3 regions of the Pseudoflavonifractor sp. MCC625 genome follow, and region 3 is predicted to be linked to each of the others. Evidence: riboswitches for the same ligand, from Rfam matches in the RefSeq annotation. Region 3 holds a riboswitch; each other region holds the start of a gene.
What was found. A riboswitch is a leader RNA that binds a small molecule or an ion and turns the genes downstream of it on or off. The one in region 3 is predicted to bind glycine.

Region 1 (7,860 bases), on a different contig from region 3:
CCAGTCCCAGCGGACGGATGCACCTTGGAAATGTGTTTACAGCGCTGCTGGCCTGGCTGTCGGTGCGCGCGGCGGGCGGCACGCTGGTCCTGCGGATGGAGGATCTGGACCCCGACCGCTGCCGGGAGGAGTATGCCCAGGTTCTGGCGGAGGATCTGCGCTGGCTGGGCCTGGACTGGGACGAGGGGTATCAAATGGGGGGACCCCACGGTCCCTACCGGCAGAGTGAGCGGACGGAGCTCTATGCCGCCCGGTTCCGGCAGCTGGAGCAGATGGGATTGGTCTATCCCTGCTTCTGCACCCGGGCCGAGCGTCTGGCCGCCTCTGCGCCCCACCGGGGGGATGGGCAGATCCTTTACAGCGGACGCTGCCGCTCCCTTTCTCCCCAGGAGCGGGAGGAGCTGAGCCGCACCCGGCGCAGTGCCTGGCGCCTCGCGGTGCCGGATGAACGAGTGTCCTTTACAGACGGACATTTGGGATGCTATGAGGAGGACCTGTGCCGGGCGTGCGGCGACTTCATCATCCGCCGTTCAGACGGGGTCTATGCCTACCAGCTGGCAGTGGTGACCGACGACGGAGCTATGGAGATCAACCAGGTGGTGCGGGGGCAGGACCTGCTGGATTCCACTCCGCGGCAGATCCTGCTCTATCGTCTCCTGGGCCTGCCCCAGCCGGTCTTTTACCATGTTCCCCTGCTGCTGGCAGAGGATGGGCGGAGGCTCTCCAAGCGGGATATGGACCTAGACATGGGGGCCCTGCGGGCGCGCTATTCTCCGGAGCAGCTGGTGGGAAAACTGGCCTTTTTGGCGGGGCTCTCCCCCACTGGGGAGCCGGTCCGTCCGGCAGAACTGGCGGCGGATTTTTCCTGGTCTAAGGTGCCGGAACGGGACGTTATCGTGCAAACGTCGATGTTTGGAGAATAAACCAAATAGTATAAAAAGTACGCCAGAATTAAATAATCGTGTATTTTAAATAATGTTTATATGAGATACGGGCTTGTATTTGAAAACTCGATATGTTATAATATGACCATCGAAAAAACAAATATAGTCTGGATGATGACTGCGGGAGAGTTTCTGTTCCGACAGGAGTGGAACACCGAAGGTATAAGCGGCCCCATTTTGCCGAGTGGGACGCCAATTTCTCAGGTCCCGAGAACCGCAGGCGGACAGAACTCTGAAAAGACCATGATTCTCGTAACATGGCACCGAAGGGGCAACCCCGACTCACCGGGCGGGGGAAACTCTCAGGTTTTCAACAGGGCGCAGGGCATTACATGATACGTATACCCTGCCCCTGTTTTTTTGCAAAGGAGAGACTGTCTTGCTTTTGGTGACAAACAACGAGAAGGTCCGGGAAAAGTTCGGATCTCTGTGCACCCTCCAGTACGTGGAGGGCGGACATGTGGACGTACTGATCCACGTGCGGGATCTGGTCCATCAGGGCCACAAGCTGCTGACCCATCCGCTGGCCGGCAGTGTAAAGCCCAATGAGACCCCCTTCCGCTCAGTTGCGCTGGACGACGCGTCCGGGGCACTGGATCTGGAGTCACTGGAATTGATCGAGGCAGCGCTCAACGTGTGCCGGCAGTTTCCGCCCCGGTTCCACCGGGGAGAGGATGCCCCGGCCGACATGCGGGAAGACTTTGCAGAGATCGATTTTCGGCTGATAGACGGGGCCATCGCCCCACAACTACAATAAGGAGAGTGAGACTTATGCGGCTGGAATTAGGCGAAATTCACATCAGCGACATTAAGCTCGGCGACTGCTCCAAGGTGGAGAACGGCACCCTCTACGTCAACGTGGAGGAGCTGCGCGCTCTGCTGCTGGAGGACGAGGACCTGGCCTCGGTCGACTTCGAGGTGGTTCATCCCGGCGAGTCCGTGCGTATCATCCCTGTCAAGGACGTCATCGAGCCCCGTGTGAAGGTGGAGGGCTCCGGCGGTGTCTTCCCCGGCATGATCTCCAAGGTCACCACCGTGGGCAGCGGCAAGACCCATGTTCTCAAGGGCTGCGCCGTGGTCACCACCGGTAAGGTGGTTGGCTTCCAGGAGGGTATCATCGACATGACCGGCCCCGGCGCCGAGTATACCCCCTTCTCCAAGCTCAACAACCTGGTTATGATCTGCGAGCCCAAGGAGGGCATCAAGCAGCACCAGCACGAGCACGCCATCCGTATGGCCGGCCTGAAGGCCGCTGCCTACCTGGGCGCTCTGGGCAAGGATGTCACCCCCGACGAGACCAAGGTCTATGAGACCAGCGGTGTCATGAGCGGCAAGGAGAAGTATCCTGACCTGCCCCGCGTCGGCTATGTGCTGATGCTCCAGAGCCAGGGCCTGCTGCACGACACCTATGTGTACGGCGTTGACATGAAGAAGTCCATGCCCACCATCCTGAACCCCACCGAGACCATGGACGGCGCCATCCTGAGCGGCAACTGCGTGTCCGCCTGTGATAAGAACACCACTTATCATCACCTGAATAACCCCGTCATCCATGACCTGCTGGAGCAGCATGGCAAGACCCTGAACTTCGTGGGTGTCATCATCACCAACGAGAACGTCTACCTGGCCGACAAGGAGCGCTCCTCCGACTGGTCCACCAAGCTGGCTCAGTTCCTGGAGCTGGACGGCGCTCTGGTCTCCCAGGAGGGCTTCGGTAACCCCGATACCGACCTGATCATGAACTGCAAGAAGCTGGAGGCTGCCGGCATCAAGACCGTCATCATCACCGACGAGTACGCTGGCCGCGACGGCGCTTCCCAGTCCCTGGCTGACGCCGATCCCGCTGCTGACGCCGTGGTCACCGGCGGCAACGCCAACATGGTCATCCACCTGCCCAAGATGGACAAGGTCATCGGCCATCCCGAGGCTGCCAACATCATCGCCGGCGGTTTCGACGGCGCTCTGGAAGCTGACGGTTCCATCACCGCCGAGCTGCAGGTCATCACCGGCGCGACCAATGAGATGGGCTTCAACAAGCTCAGCGCCAGATAAGGAGGGGAACTGCTATGAGTCTGAGAGTTGTTCATTATATCAACCAGTTCTTCGCCCAGATCGGCGGCGAGGAGAAGGCTGATTACGCCCCCGAGTACCGTGAGGGTGCTGTGGGCCCCGGCCTGGCTCTGAACGCTGCGTTCAAGGGCGAGGCTGAAGTGGTGGGCACCGTGATCTGCGGCGACTCCTACTTCAACGAGAATCTGGACACCGCCAAGGCGACCGTCCTGAAGATGATCTCCGACGCCAAGCCCGACGTCGTGGTCTGCGGTCCCGCGTTCAACGCCGGCCGTTACGGCGTGGCCTGTGGTACCGTCGCTGCTGCCGTGAAGGACGAGCTGAACCTGCCCGTCGTGACCGGTATGTACGAGGAGAACCCCGGCGCCGACATGTTCAAGAACAAGGTCTATATCATCGCCACCAAGAACAGCGCTGCCGGCATGCGCGACGCTGCTCCCAAGATGGCTTCTCTGGCCATCAAGCTGGCTAAGGGCGAGAAGATCGGCGCTTCCGCCGAGGAGGGCTACATGCCCAACGGCCTGCGCGTGAACTTCTTCGAGGCTGAGCGCGGCTCCACCCGTGCCGTGAAGATGCTCCTCAACAAGCTCGCCGGCAAGCCCTACACCACCGAGTTCCCCATGCCCTCCTTCGACCGTGTCGCTCCCGGCGCTGCCATCACCGATCTGGCTCACACCACGATCGCTCTGGTGACCTCCGGCGGCATCGTGCCCAAGGGCAACCCCGACCACATCGAGTCCTCCTCCGCCTCCAAGTTCGGCCGCTATGACATCAGCTCCTTCGAGGATCTGACTGCTGCCGACCACGAGACCGCTCACGGCGGCTATGACCCGGTCTACGCCAACGAGGATGCTGACCGCGTCCTGCCCGTCGACGTGCTGCGCAAGATGGAGAAGGAAGGCAAGATCGGCGGCATCTATCCCTACTTCTTCACCACCGTCGGCAACGGCACCGCCGTCGCCAGCGCCAAGAAGTACGGCGAGGCCATCGGTAAAGAGCTCCGGGATGCCGGCATTAAGGCCGCCATCCTGACCTCTACGTGAGGCACCTGCACTCGTTGCGGTGCAACGATGGTTAAAGAGATCGAGCGCGCTGGTGTCACTGTGGTTCACATGTGCACCGTTACCCCCATTTCCATGACCGTGGGCGCCAACCGTATCGTGCCCACCATCGCCATTCCCCACCCCCTGGGCAACCCGGCTCTCACCCACGAGGAGGAGTTCGAGCTGCGCTACAAGCTGGTGGAGAAGGCCCTGAAGGCCCTTGAGACCCCCGTGGACGACCAGACCATCTTCGACTGATCGAACTAGGATATCCCCCGCAGTCCATTGGACTGCGGGGGATGTTTTGTTATCCGGGGAAGATTTACAGTTTAGTGATTCTTTTTTCTATGAGAGATGGTATTCTTTTTTCAGACTAGGTTCAGCTTCATGGAGTACAATGGCAAAAAACAGAAGGAGTGGAAACGCGGTGCGTATTTTGATTGTGGAGGATGAGAGACGTCTGGCCGAAACCCTGGGTCAGATCATGCAGGAACAGCATTACCAGACGGATCTGGTGGACGATGGTGCGGATGGGCTGGACTATGCCCTTTCCGGACAGTATGATCTGGTGATTCTGGATGTGATGCTGCCCCGGCTGGATGGGTTTGAGGTGGCCCGGCGGCTCCGCGCAGCCCACATCTCCACCCCCATTCTGATGCTGACTGCCCGGGATGAGACCAGTAACAAGATCACCGGTCTGGACTGCGGAGCGGACGACTACATGACCAAGCCCTTCGACGCCGGAGAGCTGCTGGCCCGGGTGCGGGCCCTGACGCGCCGGCAGGGTGAGGTCCTCTCGGAGTGTCTGACCGTGTCGGATCTCTCCCTGAACCTCTCGACCCGCTGCCTCTCCTGTGCGGGGAAGTCGGTGCGCCTGGGTTTTAAGGAATTCGATGTGCTCAAGCTCCTCATGTCGGCGCCCAAGGCCGTGGTACCCAAGGAGGATATCATCTCCAAGGTGTGGGGAATGGAATCGGATGCGGAGGATAACAATGTAGAGGTCTACATCTCCTTTTTGCGTAAAAAGCTGAATTTTTTGAACTCCAGAGTGGGGATCGGAACGGTGCGCAAGGTAGGCTATCACCTGGATATCCCTCTGAGTTGACGGAGGCACCGTCATGCTGAAGAAGCTGAGGCGAAAGTTTATCCTCATCAATATGATGCTGGTGAGTCTGGTTTTGCTGATTGTGTTCGGCGCCCTGCTGGGTTCCACATCACAGCGTCTGCGTGGACAGAGTGTCTCCGCCATGCGCCTGGCCCTGAAATGGGCGGAAGGTATGGCCCCTCCGCAGATTGAAATTGAAATTGATCTACCGGAAGGGGAGGAGCCGGGAGCGGGACGAGGAAACCCGGATGCCCGTCAGCTGGCGATGGTACCGGTATTTGGGGTGGTATTGGATGAGAACGGAAATATCGACTCCTATGCCCCCGGAGGAAATGTACAGGTCTCCCAGGAAGCGCTGGAGCAGGCGGTCGAGGAAGTGCAGAAGCAGGGTGTGCCCGAGGGAACCATTACCAAACCCAGCCATCTGCGCTATCTGGTGGAGTGGGACCGGGATGGAAAGCTCCGCATTGCCTTTGCCGATATGCGCTGGGAGCGGGAAAACCTGATGGACCTGGTCGTCACCTCTCTGTTGGTGGGAGCGGGGGCCCTGGTGTGCTTTTTTATTGTGAGTCTCTTTTTGTCCTCGCTGGCCCTGCGCCCGGTGGAACAGGCATGGGAGCAGCAGCGGCAGTTTGTGGCCGATGCCTCCCATGAGCTTAAGACGCCACTTACGGTCATTCTGGCCAATGCGGGCATTGTGCTCTCCCACCCGGAAGACTCCGTGGAACAGCAGAAGAAGTGGCTCACCTTCATCCAGGAAGAGGCGGGACGCATGAAGGAATTGGTGGAGGACCTGCTTTTCCTGGCCAAGAATGATGCCGCCAGGCTGCCGCTGGTCTATGCTCAGCTCTCCATGAGCGATCTCACGCTGGGATGCCTGCTCCCCTTTGAGTCGGTAGCCTTCGAGGCGGGGGTAGAGCTGGACAGTGAGATCCAGCCCGGGATCTTTCTCCAGGGGGATGAGGGACAGCTCCGCCGTCTGGTGATGATTCTGCTGGACAACGCGGTAAAATACGCCGGAGAGCACGGTGCGGTACGTCTGACCCTGACCCGGCAGCAGGAACGGGTACGTCTGATGGTCCACAATACCGGGGAGCCCATTCCGCCGGAGCATCTGCCCCACCTGTTTGAGCGCTTTTACCGGGCGGACAGTGCCCGCAGCCGGGATCAGGGCGGATACGGACTGGGACTGGCCATTGCCCGTACCATTGTGGAGGTCCACGGCGGAAAACTGACGGTGACCAGTACACGGGAACAGGGGACCTGTTTTACGGCCAGTCTTCCCCAGCGCCCCAGGGGAAGCGCATGGGCCAGACTTCCAAAGACATCCAAATAGTGTATTTTTCAGACCGGTATAGAGCGGAAAAGGCTCTGTACCGGTCTTCTTTTCGGAACAGAGGGCAGTGTCAGAGGATTTTCACATATCCTTAAAGGCTTTTTAAGATTTCGGTTGTCTTTTTCTAAAGACTTGCCTGCTATACTTTAGGCCATAAAGGAGGGAGCGCCATGAAGATCCTCATACTCACCGGAAAATTTGGACTGGGACACTGGTCCGCCTCACAGTCGCTGCGGCAGCAGATCAGCCGGGATTTTCCCAGAGCGGAGACGGAGGTGCTGGACTTTTTTGCCTATGCCATGCCGAACAGCTCCGAGGCCCTTTACAAGGCGTTTGACCTGTTGGTGACCTATGGATACGGGCTGTTCAATGCCTATTACCGTATGGCGGACCGACTGCCCTCCGACACCCATTCTCCGCTGGACCGGCCTATGCTGGACAAGCTGGAAGAGCTGCTGTGGGAAAAGCGGCCCGATGCGGTGATCGCGACCCACCCCATCTGTGCCGGTCTGGTCTCCCGCTATAAAGAGGAGAGCGGTGACCGCCTGCCGCTGGTCACCTGTGTGACCGATCTGTCCACCCATAATGAGTGGCTCCACAGCCGGACCGACGGCTATCTGGTCGGGAGCCGGGAGATCAAGGAGCGGCTGATGGAGAAAGGGGTGGAGGCCGGGCGCATCCACGTGACGGGGATCCCGGTCAAAGAGGAATTCCGCACCATCAGCCACCGCCGGGGCGGCGGAGAGCGGCGTCTGCTCATCATGGGCGGCGGATTGGGCCTGCTGCCCAAGAAGGACTCCTTCTATGACGCCCTGGATGAACTGCCCGGTGTGCGCACCACCATTCTTACCGGCCACAATCAGCGGCTCTACCAGCGGCTTTCCGGGCGGTATGAACACATTGAGGTGGTGGGCTTTACCGACCGGGTGTGGGAGTATATGGAACAGGCTGACCTGATGCTCACCAAGCCCGGCGGCATCACGGTCTTTGAGAGCATCTTTGCCGAGCTGCCCCTGCTGCTGTGGGAGCCCTTTCTCCAGCAGGAGAAGAACAACGCCCGCTTCCTGCTTCGCTCCGGTCTGGCCCGTGCGGCGGCCAAGGAGCCGGAGGAGTGCCTGGCGGCCATCCAGGGACTGCTCTATGACGACCGAGCCCTTGGGGAGATGTCGGCCCGCATGCGGGCGCGCAAGCGGGAGTTGCAGGCTGCGGGGCTCGCCCGCATTCTGGAAGCCATGACACGGGAGGCGGAAGTGTGTGCCTGATTCCCGGAACGGTAGAACAAAGGAAGTGAAGGGTATGTCCAATAAGAGAAATCTGGCCGGCGTCCTGTTGCTGGCAGTCCTGATGGGAGTGACCGGCTTT
Region 2 (7,860 bases), on a different contig from region 3:
ATCCGCCTGGAGGGGGATAAGGCCATCCTCCAAGTCTTTGAGGGCACTCGTGGGCTCTCCCTGGACAATGCCCGCACCCACTTCACCGGGGAGCCTGTAAAGCTCCCCCTCTCCACCGAGATGCTGGGCCGGATCTTTGACGGCGCGGGCCGGCCCATCGACGGCCTGGGGGAGCTCTACCCGGAGGAGCGCCGGGACATCAACGGCTCGGCCATCAACCCGGTCTCCCGGCACTATCCCCGGGACTGCATCGAGACCGGCATCTCGGCCATCGACTGCAACATGACCCTGATCCGGGGGCAGAAGCTGCCCATCTTCTCCGGCTCGGGCATGAAGCACAACGAGCTGGCCGCCCAGATCGTGCGCCAGGCCCGGGTGGGCGAGGAGCGCAACTTCGCCATCGTCTTTGCCGCCATGGGCGTGAAGAATGACACCGCCGAATTTTTCCGCCGCAGCTTTGAGGAGGCTGGCGCCCTCCAGCGGGTGGTCATGTTCCGCAACCTGGCCTCCGACCCCATTATCGAGCGGATCCTCACCCCCCGCTGTGCCCTCACGGCGGCGGAATATCTCGCCTTCGACAAGGGATACCACGTGCTGGTCATCCTCACGGACATGACCTCCTACTGCGAGGCGGTGCGCGAGTTCTCCTCCTCCAAGGGAGAGATCCCCTCTCGGAAGGGCTTTCCCGCCTACCTCTACTCGGATCTGGCCTCCCTCTATGAGCGGGCCGGCATGATCCGGGGCCGTCCCGGCTCGGTGACTCAGGTCCCCATCCTCACCATGCCCAACGACGACATCACCCACCCCATCCCCGATCTGACCGGATACATCACCGAGGGGCAGATCGTGCTGGACCGGGATTTGGACCAGAAGGGCCTCTATCCGCCGGTCTCCATCCTCCCCTCCCTCTCCCGCCTGATGAAGGACGGCATCGGCGAGGGCTTTACCCGGGCCGACCACCCCGCCCTCTCCAACCAGCTCTTCGCCTCCTATTCCAAGGTGCAGGACGCCCGGAGTCTGGCCAGCGTCATTGGCGAGGACGAGCTCTCCGAGACCGATCGGCAGTACCTGACCTTCGGCCGGGCGCTCGAGCAGCTCTTCATCCGGCAGGACCCCCTCCAGCGCCGCACCATCCCGGAGACCCTGGATCTGGGCTGGAAGCTCCTCACCATTCTGCCCCGGAGTGAGCTGGACCGGGTGGACGACGCCACCCTCCAGGCCCACTATGTGGAGGGGGCCTATCAGAGCCTCCTCTCCGATCTCCCACAGTAATTCTCTCTGGAACGGAAGTGACCTCCTATGTCCGCCATTCTCCCCACCAAGGGTGCCCTGATGGCCGCCAAGCGCTCCCGGGCGCTGGCCGCCACCGGGTATGAGCTCATGGACCGCAAACGCAATATCCTGATCCGGGAGATGATGTCTCTCATGGATACCGCCAAAGAGGTCCAGACCCAGATTGACACGGTCTTTGCCGGAGCCTATGCCGCCTTACAGCACGCCAATGTAAAGCTGGGCATCTGTGATAAGATCGCCGAGGCCGTGGAGGTGGACCAGACACTGGAAATTCAGTACCGCTCCATCATGGGGGTGGAACTTCCCCACCTGCCTGACCGCTCCCCGCCCCCCAAGCCGGACTACGGCTTTGCCTCCACCAGCTCGGCGCTGGATAATGCCTTTATCCAGTTTCACCAGGTCAAGGATCTCATCCGGCAGCTGGCCGAGGTGGAGACCTCCATCTACCGTCTGGCGGTGGCCATCCGCAAGACCCAGAAGCGGGCCAACGCTCTGGAGCACATCGTGATCCCGGACTTTGACCGCACCATCCGTACCATCACCGACGCCCTGGAGGAAAAGGAGCGGGAGGAGTTTGTCCGCCTGAAGGTCATCAAGCGAAACAAAGTCTCCCGATAACAGCAATGCCGCCCGGTCCCATGCGGGACCGGGCGGCATTTTTTAATAGGTATGGTCACAGATCTCACGGATCTTGGCCTGAAGGGCTTTGAGATCGGCAAAGGTCTCGGGCCGCTTGCGGGGGTCCCGCAGCAGCGCCGCCGGGTGGTACAGGGCGGTCATCTGCACGCCCGCCTTCTCAAACCACTGCCCATGCTCCCGGGTGATCTTGAAATCCTCCTTGATGAGCTTCATGGCCGCAATCCGCCCCAGACAGACGATGATCTTGGGCCGAATCAAGGCCACCTGGTTGCGGAGATAGCCGATACAGGCCTCCTGCTCCGCTGCCAGCGGGTCCCGGTTTCCCGGGGGACGGCATTTTACCATATTGCCAATGAAGATCTTGGAGCGGTCCAGCTCGATCATGGCCAGCATCTCGTCCAGAAATTTTCCGCCACGTCCCACAAAGGGACGGCCGGTGAGGTCCTCCTGTTCGCCGGGCCCCTCGCCGATGAACATGACTTCCGCATTCTGAGCGCCCTCGCCGAACACCACATTGTGCCGGGTCTCGCACAGAGGGCAGTTCCGGCAGGACATACAGGCCTCATACAGTTCATTCCACGACTTCATTCTTTCCCTCCTCTCGGTATTCTTCTGGGAAGGAAAACGCAGCTTCTCCTTCCGTCGACGGCTTTCATTGTACCATATCTCCCCGCGCTTGCATACATCCCAGATGCAGAAAGGTCCGCACCCGTGGATGGGTACGGACCTTCCCGCAAGAAGAAAGAGGAATGGGGATGTTCTCACTGGTTTCAACACTCTGCCGCGGCGTTTCCGCAGGCTTTTGTTCCAAATTCATTGTAGAAGCTTTCAAGGAGGAAGTCAAGCCTCCCCCAACGCTTGCCATACAAAACCGTCCGGATGGTTTTCCGTATTTCATTTTTCCCATTTTGGTGCTAATCGTTTGGTTCCTTCTCTTTCCCTGCCATGGTCTGCACGTTTCGTTTTTCATCTAAGTTTCGATTGGCCCCATCGTAATTATAAATCCCGAAAACTCCTCATATCTCCCGTGTTAGGGCAATTTTTCTACCCTAACCTTAAACTTTTATCTGTTCTAAGCGCTTCGTCACCCTGCTGAATCTGATTTCCGCTCCCTGCCGGAAAGGTGCTTTCCTCCGTCGCCTGCCCGGCAGATCCCAGCTACCACATGTCCCAGCAGCAGCAGAGCGATCAGGTTGGGCAGAGCCATCAACCCGTTGAACAGGTCCGCCAGGTTCCAGACCAGATCCACCCGCAGCCCGGAACCTGCCACCAGGGCGGCCAGCACCACCCAGGTATAGACCAGCACGCCGCGCCGTCCAAAGAGGGCTTCCACATTCTGCTCCCCAAAGAAATACCACCCCACCACCGTGGAAAATCCAAAGAGCAGCATACAGATGGCTACGAATCCTTTTCCGGCCTGGCCAAAGGCCCGCTGGAAGGCCAACTGGGCCAGTGCGGTTCCCTCCAGTCCGCTCCCCAGGACGCCGGTCGTGAGCAGGACCAGTGCGGTCAAGGTCAAAATCACAAAGGTGGATACGAATACGCCCAGCATGGCCACGATCCCCTGTTCCTCCGGGCGCTTTACTTTTGCCTGCGCGTGGGCGTGGGGTGTGGAACCGAGTCCCGCCTCATTGGAAAAGAGTCCCCGCGCCACGCCATAGCGGATGGTCTCCCGCAGGGTCAGTCCCGCCGCGCCCCCTGCCACCGCCTGGGGCCGGAAGGCCCCCACAAAGATCGAGCGCACGGCCTCCGGGAGTTCTGTGCGGTTGAGCACCAGAATGGCCGCACACCCGGCCACATAGATCCCTGCCATCAGAGGCACCAGCTTTTCGGTCACAGAGGCCACCCGGCCTACTCCGCCCAGAAAGACAAAGGCAGAGACCACCGCCACACCAATCCCCAACGCCAGCGTTGGAATGTGGAAGGCATGCTGAAAGGCGCCCGCAATGGAGTTGGACTGCACCATATTTCCCATAATTCCCAGCGCCAGAATCAGGAGCACGGAGAAGATCCCCGCCAGGATACGCCCCACCCTGCCCCGCACGGCTGCGCGAATGTAGTAGGCCGGTCCCCCCAATACCGATCCGTCCGGACGGACAGAGCGGTAGGTCTGCGCCAGTACGGCTTCGGCATAGATGGTCGCCATGCCAAAAAAGCCGGAGACCCACATCCAGAAGATTGCCCCTGGTCCTCCGGCCGCCAGAGCCGTAGCACAGCCGGTGATGTTCCCCGTCCCCACCTGGGCCGCAATGGCAGTGGTCAGCGCCTGAAAGGGACTCATGCCTCGGGAACGTTCTGTCCCGCTTTTCCGGCGCAGTCCGGCCGTCAGTGTTCGAACCCCCATGCCCAGTTTCCGTACCTGTACCAGACGCAGCCGCAGGGTAAAATAGATTCCCACGGCCAACAGCACATACAACAGCACATGATTCCAGAGCCACTGGCTCACTGTCCCCAGTATGGTCGCTGCGTCCACACCCATCCGCTCCTTTATCCGTCGACTCGTATGGACCAGTTTCCCCGTTTGTGCGCGGATTTATCCACCTGGAAAAGGAGCTCTGTGGAAAAACATACGGCGCGGGATAATTCCCGCGCCGTACAAAAGAGCGATGCATCAGCAATTACTTTTTCAGAACATGCTCCTCTTCCATGCCCTTGGTGATCCGTACCACAACGCCGGACAGGCAGATCAGAGCAATCAGGTTGGGCAGAGCCATCACCGCGTTGAAGAAGTCGGCCAGGTTCCACACCAGGTCCACCTTCAGCAGAGAGCCAACAAAGACACACAGGATCACGATGATGGAGTAGACATTGACCGCCTTCTGACCAAAGAGGTACTTGATGTTCTGCTCGCCGAAGAAGTACCAACCAATGATGGTGGAGAAGGCAAAGAACAGCAGGCAGATGGCCACAAACATGTTGCCGAAGCTGCCAAAGACCGTGGAGAACGCGGACTGAGCCAGAGAGGCCGCAGTGCTGTCGTCGCCGATCATGTTGGGGGTAACCACACCGCTGGTGAGGATGACCAGCGCGGTGAGGGTCAGAACGATAAAGGTATCGATGAAAACACAGACGATCGCGATATGGCCCTGATCGCGGGGATCCTTCACCTTGGCCATCGCATGGGCATGGGGAGTGGAGCCGAGGCCGGCCTCATTGGAGAACAGACCGCGGGCCACGCCGTAGCGCATAGCAGTCATCATACCGACGCCAGCGCCGCCGCCCAGGATCGCCTGAGGATCAAAGGCGCCCACAAAGATCTGACGGAACACCTCGGGCACGGCCGTGATATGAGCACCGATCACGATCAGGCTGCCCACCAGGTAGCAGATAGCCATAATGGGGACCAGCTTCTCGGTCACAGAGGCGATGCGCTTCACGCCGCCCATAAAGATAAAGCCAGCCAGTACGGCCACGACGACGCCAACCACAGGCTTGGGAACACCGAAAGCAGTCTCAAAGGAGCTGCTGATGGAGTTGGACTGCACCATGTTGCCCATCAGGCCAAGGGCCAGGATGATGGCAATCGCGAAGAAGCCAGCCAGGAACTTTCCAAAGCCGCCCTGGAAACGGGCGCGGATGTAATACACAGGACCGCCGATGACCTGTCCGTCGGGGCCACGGGTCTTATACTTCTGGGCCAGCACAGCCTCTGCATAGATCGTGGACATACCGAGGAAAGCCGCGACCCAAACCCAGAACACTGCGCCGGGACCGCCCAGCAGGATGGCCGTAGCACAGCCCACCACGTTACCGGTGCCGACCTGAGCCGCCACGGAAGTAGCTGCCGCCTGGAAGGAGCTCATGCCGTCCTTATCGGCCTTTTTACCAGAAAGACTGAATCCTCCGAACATCTCGCGCCAGCCGGCGCCGAATTTGCGGATCTGAATAAAACCGAGCCGAACGGTGAACAGGATGCCGGTAAATACCAGTACATAGAGCAGTACGCTGTTCCAGACAAAATTACTGGCCGCACTTACGATAGCCGCTAATTGATCCATAGATATTCATCCTTTCTCTCCACACGGAATCGTTCCTGATGTCCCCCGGCCACACACCTGCCGGGGTGCCTTGCATCGCGCGCCCTTTCACCCCCTGTTTTTATGGGTTCTCGTCAACATATGCACAGCCGGAACCATGCATACCGCATTCCGAACCATGCTGTCATCAAAAAAGCCGGCCCCTGTGACGGGTCCGGCTTTGCAGAGCGCATTCCAACCAATGACATACTGCCGATGCACTCTACTCTGTCCTTTTGCCTGAGAGATCAGTGCTTACGCACCTTACACCTTCGGCCCCCGTCGCTGAGATTCTCCAGAGTTTGTGCCGCCACTTTGTCCATATACCACGAACACTTCCATTTTTCTGTCTTGTGAAAAATTGAATAAAAGACGGACAAAAGAAGCGGCCATCTCTATGCACTTTTTTGATGTGCCCCTATCATAGCCCTTTTTTTCGCTTTCGTCAAGCCATAATCTGGAATAGCTAGGATGAAATTCTCATTTCTATGGCTTTTTTCCAAAAAAATACTTGGCAGTTTAGTCATTTCCAACACTCTTCATATGTCTTTGATATAAAAACATATATAGAATTTCTCCTCCCAGAACAACACAGCAGGGGCGCCGTCTCCAATAGACGGCGCCCCTGCCTTCCGGTTGTGATATTCTTATGCGTTTACCTTGGCCAACGCCGCTTCCAGATCGGCCAGGATATCGTTGATATCCTCAATGCCCACCGAGAAGCGAACCAGATCCGGGGACACCCCGGCCGCATAGAGCTCCTGATCGTTCATCTGCCGGTGGGTGGTGGAGGCGGGATGCAGTACGCAGGTCTTGGCATCGGCCACATGGGTGGCGATGGAGGCCAGATTCAGCCCTGCCATAAAGGTCTCGGCCGCCTCGCGTCCGCCCTTGACACCAAAGGAGACCACGCCGCACACCCCGTTGGGGAGATACTTCTGGGCCAGCCCGTGATACGGATCGCCCTCCAGGCCGGGATAGCGGACCCACGCCACCTTTTCGTGCTTCTGCAGATACTGGGCCACGGCCAGGGCATTGGCGCAGTGGCGGGGAACCCGCAGGTGGAGCGTCTCCAGTCCCACATTCAGGAGATAGGAGTTCATGGGCGCCGGAACGGAGCCGAAGTCGCGCATGAGCTGAACGGTGGCCTTCGTAATATAGGCCCCTGCCACTCCAAACCGCTCCGTGTAGGTCACGCCGTGGTAGCTCTCGTCCGGCGTGCACAGTCCGGGGAATTTGTCGGGATACCGGGTCCAGTCAAAGGCGCCGGAGTCCACGATGGCCCCGCCCACCGCGTTGGCATGGCCGTCCATATACTTGGTGGTGGAGTGGGTGACAATATCGGCCCCATATTCGAAAGGCCGGCAGTTGATAGGCGTGGCAAAGGTGTTGTCCACGATGAGGGGCACGCCGTGGGCGTGTGCTGCCGCGGCAAACTTCTCAAAGTCCAGCACGGCCAGAGCGGGGTTGGCAATCGTCTCGCCGAATACCGCCTTGGTGTTGGGCCGGAAAGCGGCCTCCAGCTCCTCGGGCGTGCAGTCGGGCTCCACAAAGGTAAACTCAATGCCCATGCGCTTCATGGTCACTGCAAACAGATTGTATGTTCCGCCATAGATGGCCGTAGAGGAGACCACATGGTCTCCGCAGGAACAGATGTTGAAGATCGCGTAGAAGTTGGCGGCCTGTCCCGAAGAAGTGAGCATCGCGGCGCTCCCCCCTTCCAGTGCACAGATCTTTGCTGCCACACTGTCGTTGGTGGGATTTTGAAGCCGGGTATAGAAGTACCCGCTGGCCTCCAGATCAAACAGCTTTCCCATAGCCTCGCCCGTCTCATAGCGGAAGGTAGTGGACTGAATGATGGGAATATTGCGGGGTTCTCCGTTTCCGGGGCGGTATCCCGCATGGATGCACT
Region 3 (7,860 bases):
CCTCTCGGCCTGTTACAGCGCCCTGCACCGCCCCCGCTGTGCCCTGCGCGCCCTGCTGGAGTCCCTGGCCTTTGATTCGCCCCGGGCCGAGATCTGCTGCGACCTGGGCAATTTCTTTCTGGAGCGGGAGGATTACCGCTCCGCCATCCGCTGGTATGAGCAGGCCCTCTCCTGTACCCGGGACGACCGCTCGGGCGCCTTTGTCCGGCCGGACTGTTACGGTTATCTCCCCGCCATGCAGCTGTGCGTCTGTTACCACCGCCTGGGGGAGCGGGAGCAGGCTGTGGCCTGGAACGAGCGGGCCGGGGCGTTCCGGCCGGATGACCCGGCGGTCCTGCGCAACCGCGCCTTTTTCGCAGGCTGAGCGCCCAAATACAAAAAGCCGGTCCGGAATATTTCCGGACCGGCCCAGCGTGTCGAAAAACTTCGACACGCTTCTCAAAAATGCAAGCATTTTTTCGAGGGGATGCAGCCCGCTGCGTCGCACGCCCCTTTGGGGCGCACGCTTGCGGCCTGAGAAGTGTTTTTTCCGACGTACACGCCGCCGGAAAAAACGATTGAACTCTCTTCCGCCGTCTGCGGACGGCGGAACTCTGCGAGGCTCTTGCAACACACAAAAATGCACTTGATCGACAGCCTGAGCCGGTCCGGAGAAAACTCCAGACCGGCTCTTTTCAATATCCGTTGACGATGGCGTCCAGCACTTTGGAGGCCACGGCTCCAGCGGTGTCGGAGCCGCTGCTTCCCTCCTCCACCAGGACCACGAAGGCATAGGGGGCGTCCTCGTTGCGGAGAAAGCCCGCAAACCAGGTGTTGGGGGCCTTGCCGCCGCCCACCTCGCCTGTGCCCGACTTGGCGCAGATGTCCATGTTGGGGAAACGGCTGCTGCCATAGGTCTGGGCCACATTGTTGGCCATCATATCCGCCAGACGGCTGGCGGTGTCCCGGTCCACCAGAGAGGCGGTCTGTTTTTTCAGGTAGAAGGACGCGGGAGTACCCAGCGGGGTCTCCGTCTTCTGGATGAGCTGGGGGACGGCAGCCTTCCCGCCGTTTGCCACTGCTCCCATCCACACCATCATGGCGCAGGGGTTGACCAGGTCGTTATACTGTCCCACACCGGCCCAGCCCAGCTGGTTGGGGGTGGTCCCCACGTCAAAGCGGCCCGCCGCCGTGGGGATCCCGTTTACCTTGTACTGGCTGGTCAGTCCGGCCTGGGTCACATAGCGCTCCATGGTCTCCGCGCCCAATTCGGCGGCCAACTGGCCGAACACCCCGTTGCAGGAATTGGCAAAGGCCCCGTAGATGTCCATCTCCCCATGTGCGTGGGGACAGGTGATGACCTCGCCCCCCACCTGGGTGGAGCCTGTACAGGTAAAGGTCCGGCTGAACAGATCGGGGATCTCCTCAATGGCGGCTGTCAGGGTCACCGTCTTGAAAATGGAGCCCGGCGTAAAGGTCCCCGAGAGAAAACGGTTCAGGTAGACCCCGTCATAGCGCTCGTCCCCCTCCTCAATCACCGGCGGATTGGCCGGGTCAAAGCTGGGTGAGGAGACCATGCACACAATCTCTCCGGTCTTGTAGTTGTAGACGCCCACCGTCCCCTTTTTGCCGCCCAGGGCCTGGTAGGCGATGTAGTTGTAGCGGGCGTCCAGGGTAAGGTAGAGGTCGTTCCCCTCGCCCAGGGGGCTGTATGCGCCGGTGAGCAGATTGTAGCCCGAGAGCTTATCCGCAAAGGCCACCAGCGCGCCGGTGCCGATGTTGCCCGACGGGTCGCCCACCGCATGGAGGGTGGCCTCCCGCACGGTGGCATTGTCGTAATAGCGGCGGTTCCCCGCCTCGTCCACCCAGGAGAGCACGTCGCCGTCCCGGTCCAGGACCCGCCCCACGGCCAGCTGTCCCTGGCTGTTGTAGAGATGGCGGTTGGCGGCGAAGCCCGCCCAGCGTCCGCCGCTGAGCACAAAGCGCACGCAGAACAGTCCCAGGCCCAGCAGCATGGCCAGGGCCAGCAGAAGGCAGACTACCGCCCGTTTTTCAATCTTCTTCATCGTCCGCCTCCGCTCCGTATCCGCCGTATCCGGGCCCAAAGTCAAAATCAAAGTCCACCAGATCCTCGTCCTCTCCGGTGGGGATCACTCCGCTCCGGCCCCGGGTGGAGCGGCGGGCCAGGTGCTCCTGCCGCTCAGGGCCCTTTCTCCGCCCGGGCAGGCGGATGGCAAAGCTGGCGTTCTGCCGGGTGTCGGTGGCCTTCAGAAAGGCCAGCAGTCCCCAGGACGAGAGCATGGAGGAGCCGCCGTTGGACACGAACGGGAAGGTCACGCCGGTCAGCGGCAGGATGTCCACCGCGCCCAGCACGTTCAGCGCCGTCTGGAACACCATCATGGAGGTGGCCGCACAGGCGGCAATGATATAAAAGCTGGACCGCCCCGCCCGGCAGGCCCGCACCGCAAAGACCGCCAGGGTCAGGATACAGCACACCGCCAGGACGGCGATGACGAGGCCCCACTCCTCGCAGAGCATGCCGAACACCAGATCGGTGTCGGCGGCCGGGACCCGGTAGAGCCAGCCCCGGCCTGGTCCCACGCCCACCAGACCGCCGGAGGCCGCCGCCGACATGGTGCGGGTCTGCTGAAAGCCTCCGTCCGAGGCGTACTGCCAGGCGTGTCCCCAGGTGGCAAAGCGCCGCAGGATGTAGGGTTTGAGGGAGAGCAGCATGAACCCGCCGAAGACGGCCGCGCCGCAGATGAGGGCCAGGGTGGCCCAGTCTCCGGAGCGGAGATAGGCGATCACCAGGAAGGTGATGAAAAAGATGGCCGCGGTGCCGAAGTCGCTCATCAGCGCCAGGCAGCCCATACAGGCTCCCGTCAGGACGATGAACAGCCCCAGGTTCCGCTTCCGGAAGAGGCGCTCCAGCGTGGCGGCCCCGGCAAAGATGTAGCAGATCTTGGCCACCTCCGAGGGCTGGAAGGAGATGCCGCCGATGCTGATCCAGTTGGCCGCGCCGTATTTCACCTGCCCAACCACCAGGGACAGACCCAGCAGGCAGATGGCCCCCACCGCCATGACCCAGCGGATCTTCTTCACCCGCTCCAGGTCCCGGAGAAAGATTCCCAGCACCAGAAAGAGCACCAGCCCCAGCAGCATGGCGGCCAGCTGCTTGAAGAGGGCGTGGGGCGCGGAGGACGCGGTCACCGACAGGGACAGGGTACACAGGAAAAAGGCGATGAGCTCCATCTCAAAGCCCACCCGCCGCAGCGCCCGCAGGGTGAGGAAGTAGATCCACATCAGAGCGGTCAGCGTAAAGAAGGCCAGGGGCAGGGAGACCTCGGCCTCCTCCCCCGCCGCTACCACCAGCTGGAGGGCGGCCAGGACCTGAAAGACCGTCAGGAGCACCAGCGGCCCCCAGGGCGAGGAGGGCTTCTCCACCCTCCGGCGGCGCTGCCGCCGCTCCTCCTGCTCCTCCTGGGAGACCGGCAGCAGCACGGTCTCCACTCCGCCCAGGCTGAGCACGTCACCAAAGGTCACCGGCGCGCTGCCCTGGACCGGCTTTCCATTGACCCGTACCCCGCCCTTGGAGTCCAGGTCGTGGACGGTCCAGGTGTCATCCTCGGCACGGATCAGCGCCGCGTGCTGGCGGGAGACCACCGGGTAGTTGAGCACTACGTCCGAGGACTTTCCCCGCCCCAGAATGTTCTCCCAGTGGGTCAGGGGCTCCTCCGCCCCGCTGGGCAGGGTCAGGTAGGCCCACACCTCCGGCAGATGGGGGACCTTTAACAGGGAGCGGATGGCCCCGGCCAGGATCCCCAGCGCCAGCACCGGGAACACAAAGCGGACCACCGAGGTAAACCAGGCTGCCAGCATGGGATAGCGGGCCGGCAGCGTCAAAAACGCATGGATCAGATCCTGCGGCTGTGATAAAAGCAATGCGACATCCTCCTTTTTAACGGAATCCAAAGGGATTGCCTCCTATTATACCACAACTTTTTCCCCGCGCAAATCGGGCCGTTTTGCCCCCCGCTCCGGGCGGCCGGAGCCCCCCTTCCGATTTCTCCGGGGGAATTTCAAAAAAACGGTTGACTTTTCTTGGATTTGTATTATACTTATAAGTACAAAATAAAACTCAATAGTTTAAACTCATTATATCGAAAAATTCTATATCGTTCGGATGACATGACCGAGAGAGTGCGATACAGTCGCCGCCGAAGGGGAATCAGAAAATCTCTCAGGCAAACGGATCGGCCATTGACGAGACTCTGGAAAGCGTGGAAGTTTTTTCCTCGCACCGAAGATGCAACCTCATCTATGTGAGGGAAACTTTCAGGTTATGACAGAGCGTATAGCATTTGCTATGCGCTTTTTTCATACCATTCAGTAACCGTCAGTATAATTTCTAATTTTTCTAGTTTACATTATCACAGGAGGTCATGATCATGGAGCGAAAAACCCCACTTTACGACTGCCACGTGGCGGCAGGCGGTAAAATTGTCCCCTTTGCAGGCTGGCTGCTGCCGGTCCAGTACAGCGGCGTGGTCGCCGAGCATATGGCGGTGCGCACGGCCTGCGGACTCTTTGACGTCTCCCACATGGGCGAGCTGGTCCTCCGGGGCAAGGACGCCCTGGCCAATCTCAACCGCCTGCTGACCAACGACTACACCGACCTCCAGACCGGCTACGCCCGGTACAGCCTCATGTGCTATGAGAGCGGCGGCGTGGTGGATGACCTGATCGTCTACAAGTGCTCCGACGAGGCCTACCTCATCGTCGTCAACGCGGCCAACTGCGAAAAGGACGCCCAGTGGATCTCCGAGCACCTCTCCGGCGAGTGCACCATGGAGAACATCTCCGACTCCGTGGCCCAGGTGGCCCTCCAGGGTCCCAAGGCCGAGGCCGTCCTCTCCAAGCTCTCCAAGACCATCCCGGCCGGCAACTATACCTTCATCGCCCAGGGCGAGGTGGACGGCATCCAGGCCTTGGTCTCCCGCACCGGCTACACCGGCGAGGACGGCTTTGAGATCTACTGCGCCGCCGCCGATGCCCCCGCCCTGTGGGAAAAGCTCCTGGCCGCCGGCAAGGACGAGGGACTCATCCCCTGCGGCCTGGGCGCCCGCGACACCCTGCGCCTGGAGGCCGGCATGCCTCTCTACGGCCACGAGCTCTCCGCCGAGATCAACCCCTACGAGGCGGTGCTGGGCATCTTCGTCAAGATGGATAAGCCCGACTTCATCGGCAAGGCCGCTCTGGAGCAGGCCCGTCCCGTCTCCCGCCGCAAGGTTGGCCTGAAGGTCACCGGACGGGGCATCATCCGGGAGCACTGCGACGTATACGCCGGCGAGGAAAAGGTGGGCTTCGTCTCCTCCGGCACCCACTGCCCCTACCTGGGCTACGCGGTGGGCATGGCCATGGTCCCCGTGGAGTACAAGGAGCCCGGCACCAAGCTGCTGGTGGACGTGCGCGGCCGCAAGGTGGAGTGCGAGGTCATCAAGACTCCCTTCTACAAGCGGACCCAGTGATCCTCTTCCCTTTGAAACGAAACTATGTACATAAAAAATCAAAAATCATATCGATAAAGGAGAAATTATTATGAACTTTCCTGCTGATCTGAAGTACGCCAAGTCTCACGAGTGGGTTCGCCAGGAGGGCGACACCTATGTCATCGGCCTGACCGACTTTGCCCAGGACGAGCTGGGCGACATCGTCTTTGTCAACCTGCCCCAGGAGGGCGACGCCGTCTCCGCCGGCGAGGCCTTCTCCGACGTGGAGTCCGTCAAGGCGGTCTCCGACGTCCTCTCCCCCGTCTCCGGCACCGTCGTGGCCGTCAACGAGGAGCTGATGGACGATCCCGCCAAGGTCAACAGCGATCCCTATGGCGCCTGGTTCATCAAGGTCGAGAATGTCAGTGATGTGGAGGAGCTGCTGGACGCCGCCGCCTACGAGGCCCACTGCGCCGCGGAAAAGGAGTAATCTATGTCGAGTTATCTGTGCTCTACCCCGGAAGAGCGGCAGGCCATGCTGGAGGTCCTGGGCATGAAGTCCATGGACGACCTCTACGTGGATGTGCCGGAGGAGGTCATGATCAAGGGCCCCCTCAACCTGCCCGCCCCCAAGTCCGAGCTGGACATCCGCCGGACCATGGAGTCTCTGGCGGAACACAACACCCGCTTCCATACCATCCTGCGGGGCGCCGGCGCCGAGCGCCACTACATCCCCGCCGCCGTCTCCCGCATCACCAGCAATGAGATCTTTGTCACCGCCTACACCCCCTATCAGGCCGAGGTCAGCCAGGGCGTGCTCCAGTCCATCTTTGAGTTCCAGACCATGATGTGCGAGCTCACCGGCATGGACGTGTCCAACGCCTCCGTCTACGACGGCGGTACCGCCGCCGCCGAGGCCGTGGCCATGTGCAAGGAGCGCAAGCGCACCAAGGTCCTGGTCTCCGAGACCACCCATCCCGACGCGCTGGCCGTCATCAAGACCTACTGCTACGGCTCCAACACCGAGGTGATCACCGTGCCCGCCAAGGACGGCGTCACCGATCTGGAGGCCCTCAAGTCCCTGCTGGGTGAGGACTCCGCCTGCTTCTACGTGCAGCAGCCCAACTTCTTCGGCATGCTGGAGGACTGCGACGCCCTGGGCGAGGCGGTCCACGCCGCCGGAGCCAAGTACATCATGGGCGTCAATCCCGCCACCCTGGGCGTGCTCAAGAGCCCCCGGGAGTACGGCGCCGACATCGCCGTGGGCGAGGCCCAGCCTCTGGGCATGCCCCTCTCCTGGGGCGGCCCCTACCTGGGCTTCATGACCTGCACCACCGCCATGATGCGCAAGCTCCCCGGCCGGATCGTGGGCGAGACCACCGACGACAAGGGCGAGCGCGCCTTCGTCCTCACCATGCAGGCCCGCGAGCAGCACATCCGCCGCGAGAAGGCCAGCTCCAACATCTGCTCCAACCAGGCCCTGTGCGCCCTGACCGCCTCGGTCTACCTGGCCGAGATGGGCCCCGCCGGTCTGGCTGAGGTGGGCAACCAGTGCTATGCCAAGGCCCACTATCTGGCCTCCGAGCTGTGCAAGATCGAGGGCGTCGAGCTGGTGTTCCCCGGCGAGTTCTTCCATGAATTTGTCACCACCCTGCCCGATACCTACCGGGTCCTCTGTGCGCTGGAGAAGAAGGGCATCCTGGGCGGCCTGCGCCTGCGGGAGGGCGTGCTGTGGTGCGTCACCGAGTACTGCACCAAGGCTGACCTGGACGAGGCTGTGGCCGTCATCAAGGAGGCGTACGGAAAATGAAACTGATTTTTGAATTGAGCAAGCCCGGCCGCGGCAACAAGGTCCTCACCCCCTATCAGACCACCCTGAACCTCAACCCCACCGCAGAGGTCCCCGCCGTGGAGATCCCCGCCGCCTTCCGCCGGAGCTCGGCCCCCCGTCTCCCCGAGGTGAGCGAGAACGATCTCTCCCGCCACTATAACGCTCTGGCCCGCCGTTCCTTCGGTGTGTGCGACGGCTTCTATCCCCTGGGCTCCTGTACCATGAAGTACAACCCCAAGATCAACGAGGTCATTGCCAACCTCTTCAAGTTCACCGACATCCATCCCCTCCAGCCCAAGCACACGGTCTCCGGCTGCCAGACGGTCTACGCCCTGGCCGAGAAGTACCTGTGCGGCATCACCGGCATGGATGCCATGACCTTCCAGCCCGCCGCTGGCGCCCACGGTGAGTTTACCGGCATCCTGCTCATCAAGGCCTACCATGACTCCCGCGGCGACTACGCCCGGAAAAAGGTCATCGTCCCCGACTCGGCCCACGGCACCAACCCCGCCACGGCGGCCATGTGCGGCTACGAGGTGTGCTCCATCCCCTCCACGCCCG

Region 1: another riboswitch for glycine. It lies ahead of GPK94_RS12920 (GrdX family protein); the one in region 3 lies ahead of gcvT (glycine cleavage system aminomethyltransferase GcvT).
Region 2: another riboswitch for glycine. It lies ahead of GPK94_RS12740 (sodium:alanine symporter family protein); the one in region 3 lies ahead of gcvT (glycine cleavage system aminomethyltransferase GcvT).

What each region holds. Positions count from the first base shown of each region.
Region 1 is NZ_WQOJ01000039.1:79,329-87,188, forward strand. It holds gene gluQRS (tRNA glutamyl-Q(34) synthetase GluQRS) at 1-923, shown strand, start outside; glycine riboswitch at 1,056-1,171, shown strand; gene GPK94_RS12920 (GrdX family protein) at 1,333-1,701, shown strand; gene GPK94_RS12925 (glycine/sarcosine/betaine reductase component B subunit) at 1,716-2,996, shown strand; gene grdB (glycine reductase complex selenoprotein B) at 3,011-4,315, shown strand; gene GPK94_RS12935 (response regulator transcription factor) at 4,485-5,162, shown strand; gene GPK94_RS12940 (HAMP domain-containing sensor histidine kinase) at 5,176-6,498, shown strand; gene GPK94_RS12945 (glycosyltransferase) at 6,669-7,760, shown strand; gene GPK94_RS12950 (lysylphosphatidylglycerol synthase transmembrane domain-containing protein) at 7,795-7,860, shown strand, end outside.
Region 2 is NZ_WQOJ01000039.1:39,713-47,572, reverse strand. It holds gene GPK94_RS12760 (V-type ATP synthase subunit B) at 1-1,272, shown strand, start outside; gene GPK94_RS12755 (V-type ATP synthase subunit D) at 1,300-1,911, shown strand; gene GPK94_RS12750 (uracil-DNA glycosylase) at 1,954-2,520, opposite strand; gene GPK94_RS12745 (sodium:alanine symporter family protein) at 3,017-4,411, opposite strand; gene GPK94_RS12740 (sodium:alanine symporter family protein) at 4,551-5,930, opposite strand; glycine riboswitch at 6,167-6,257, opposite strand; gene GPK94_RS12735 (PLP-dependent transferase) at 6,596-7,860, opposite strand, start outside.
Region 3 is NZ_WQOJ01000005.1:139,820-147,679, forward strand. It holds gene GPK94_RS01205 (glycosyltransferase) at 1-364, shown strand, start outside; gene GPK94_RS01210 (penicillin-binding transpeptidase domain-containing protein) at 675-2,045, opposite strand; gene GPK94_RS01215 (FtsW/RodA/SpoVE family cell cycle protein) at 2,032-3,951, opposite strand; glycine riboswitch at 4,163-4,245, shown strand; gene gcvT (glycine cleavage system aminomethyltransferase GcvT) at 4,422-5,507, shown strand; gene gcvH (glycine cleavage system protein GcvH) at 5,578-5,958, shown strand; gene gcvPA (aminomethyl-transferring glycine dehydrogenase subunit GcvPA) at 5,962-7,278, shown strand; gene gcvPB (aminomethyl-transferring glycine dehydrogenase subunit GcvPB) at 7,275-7,860, shown strand, end outside.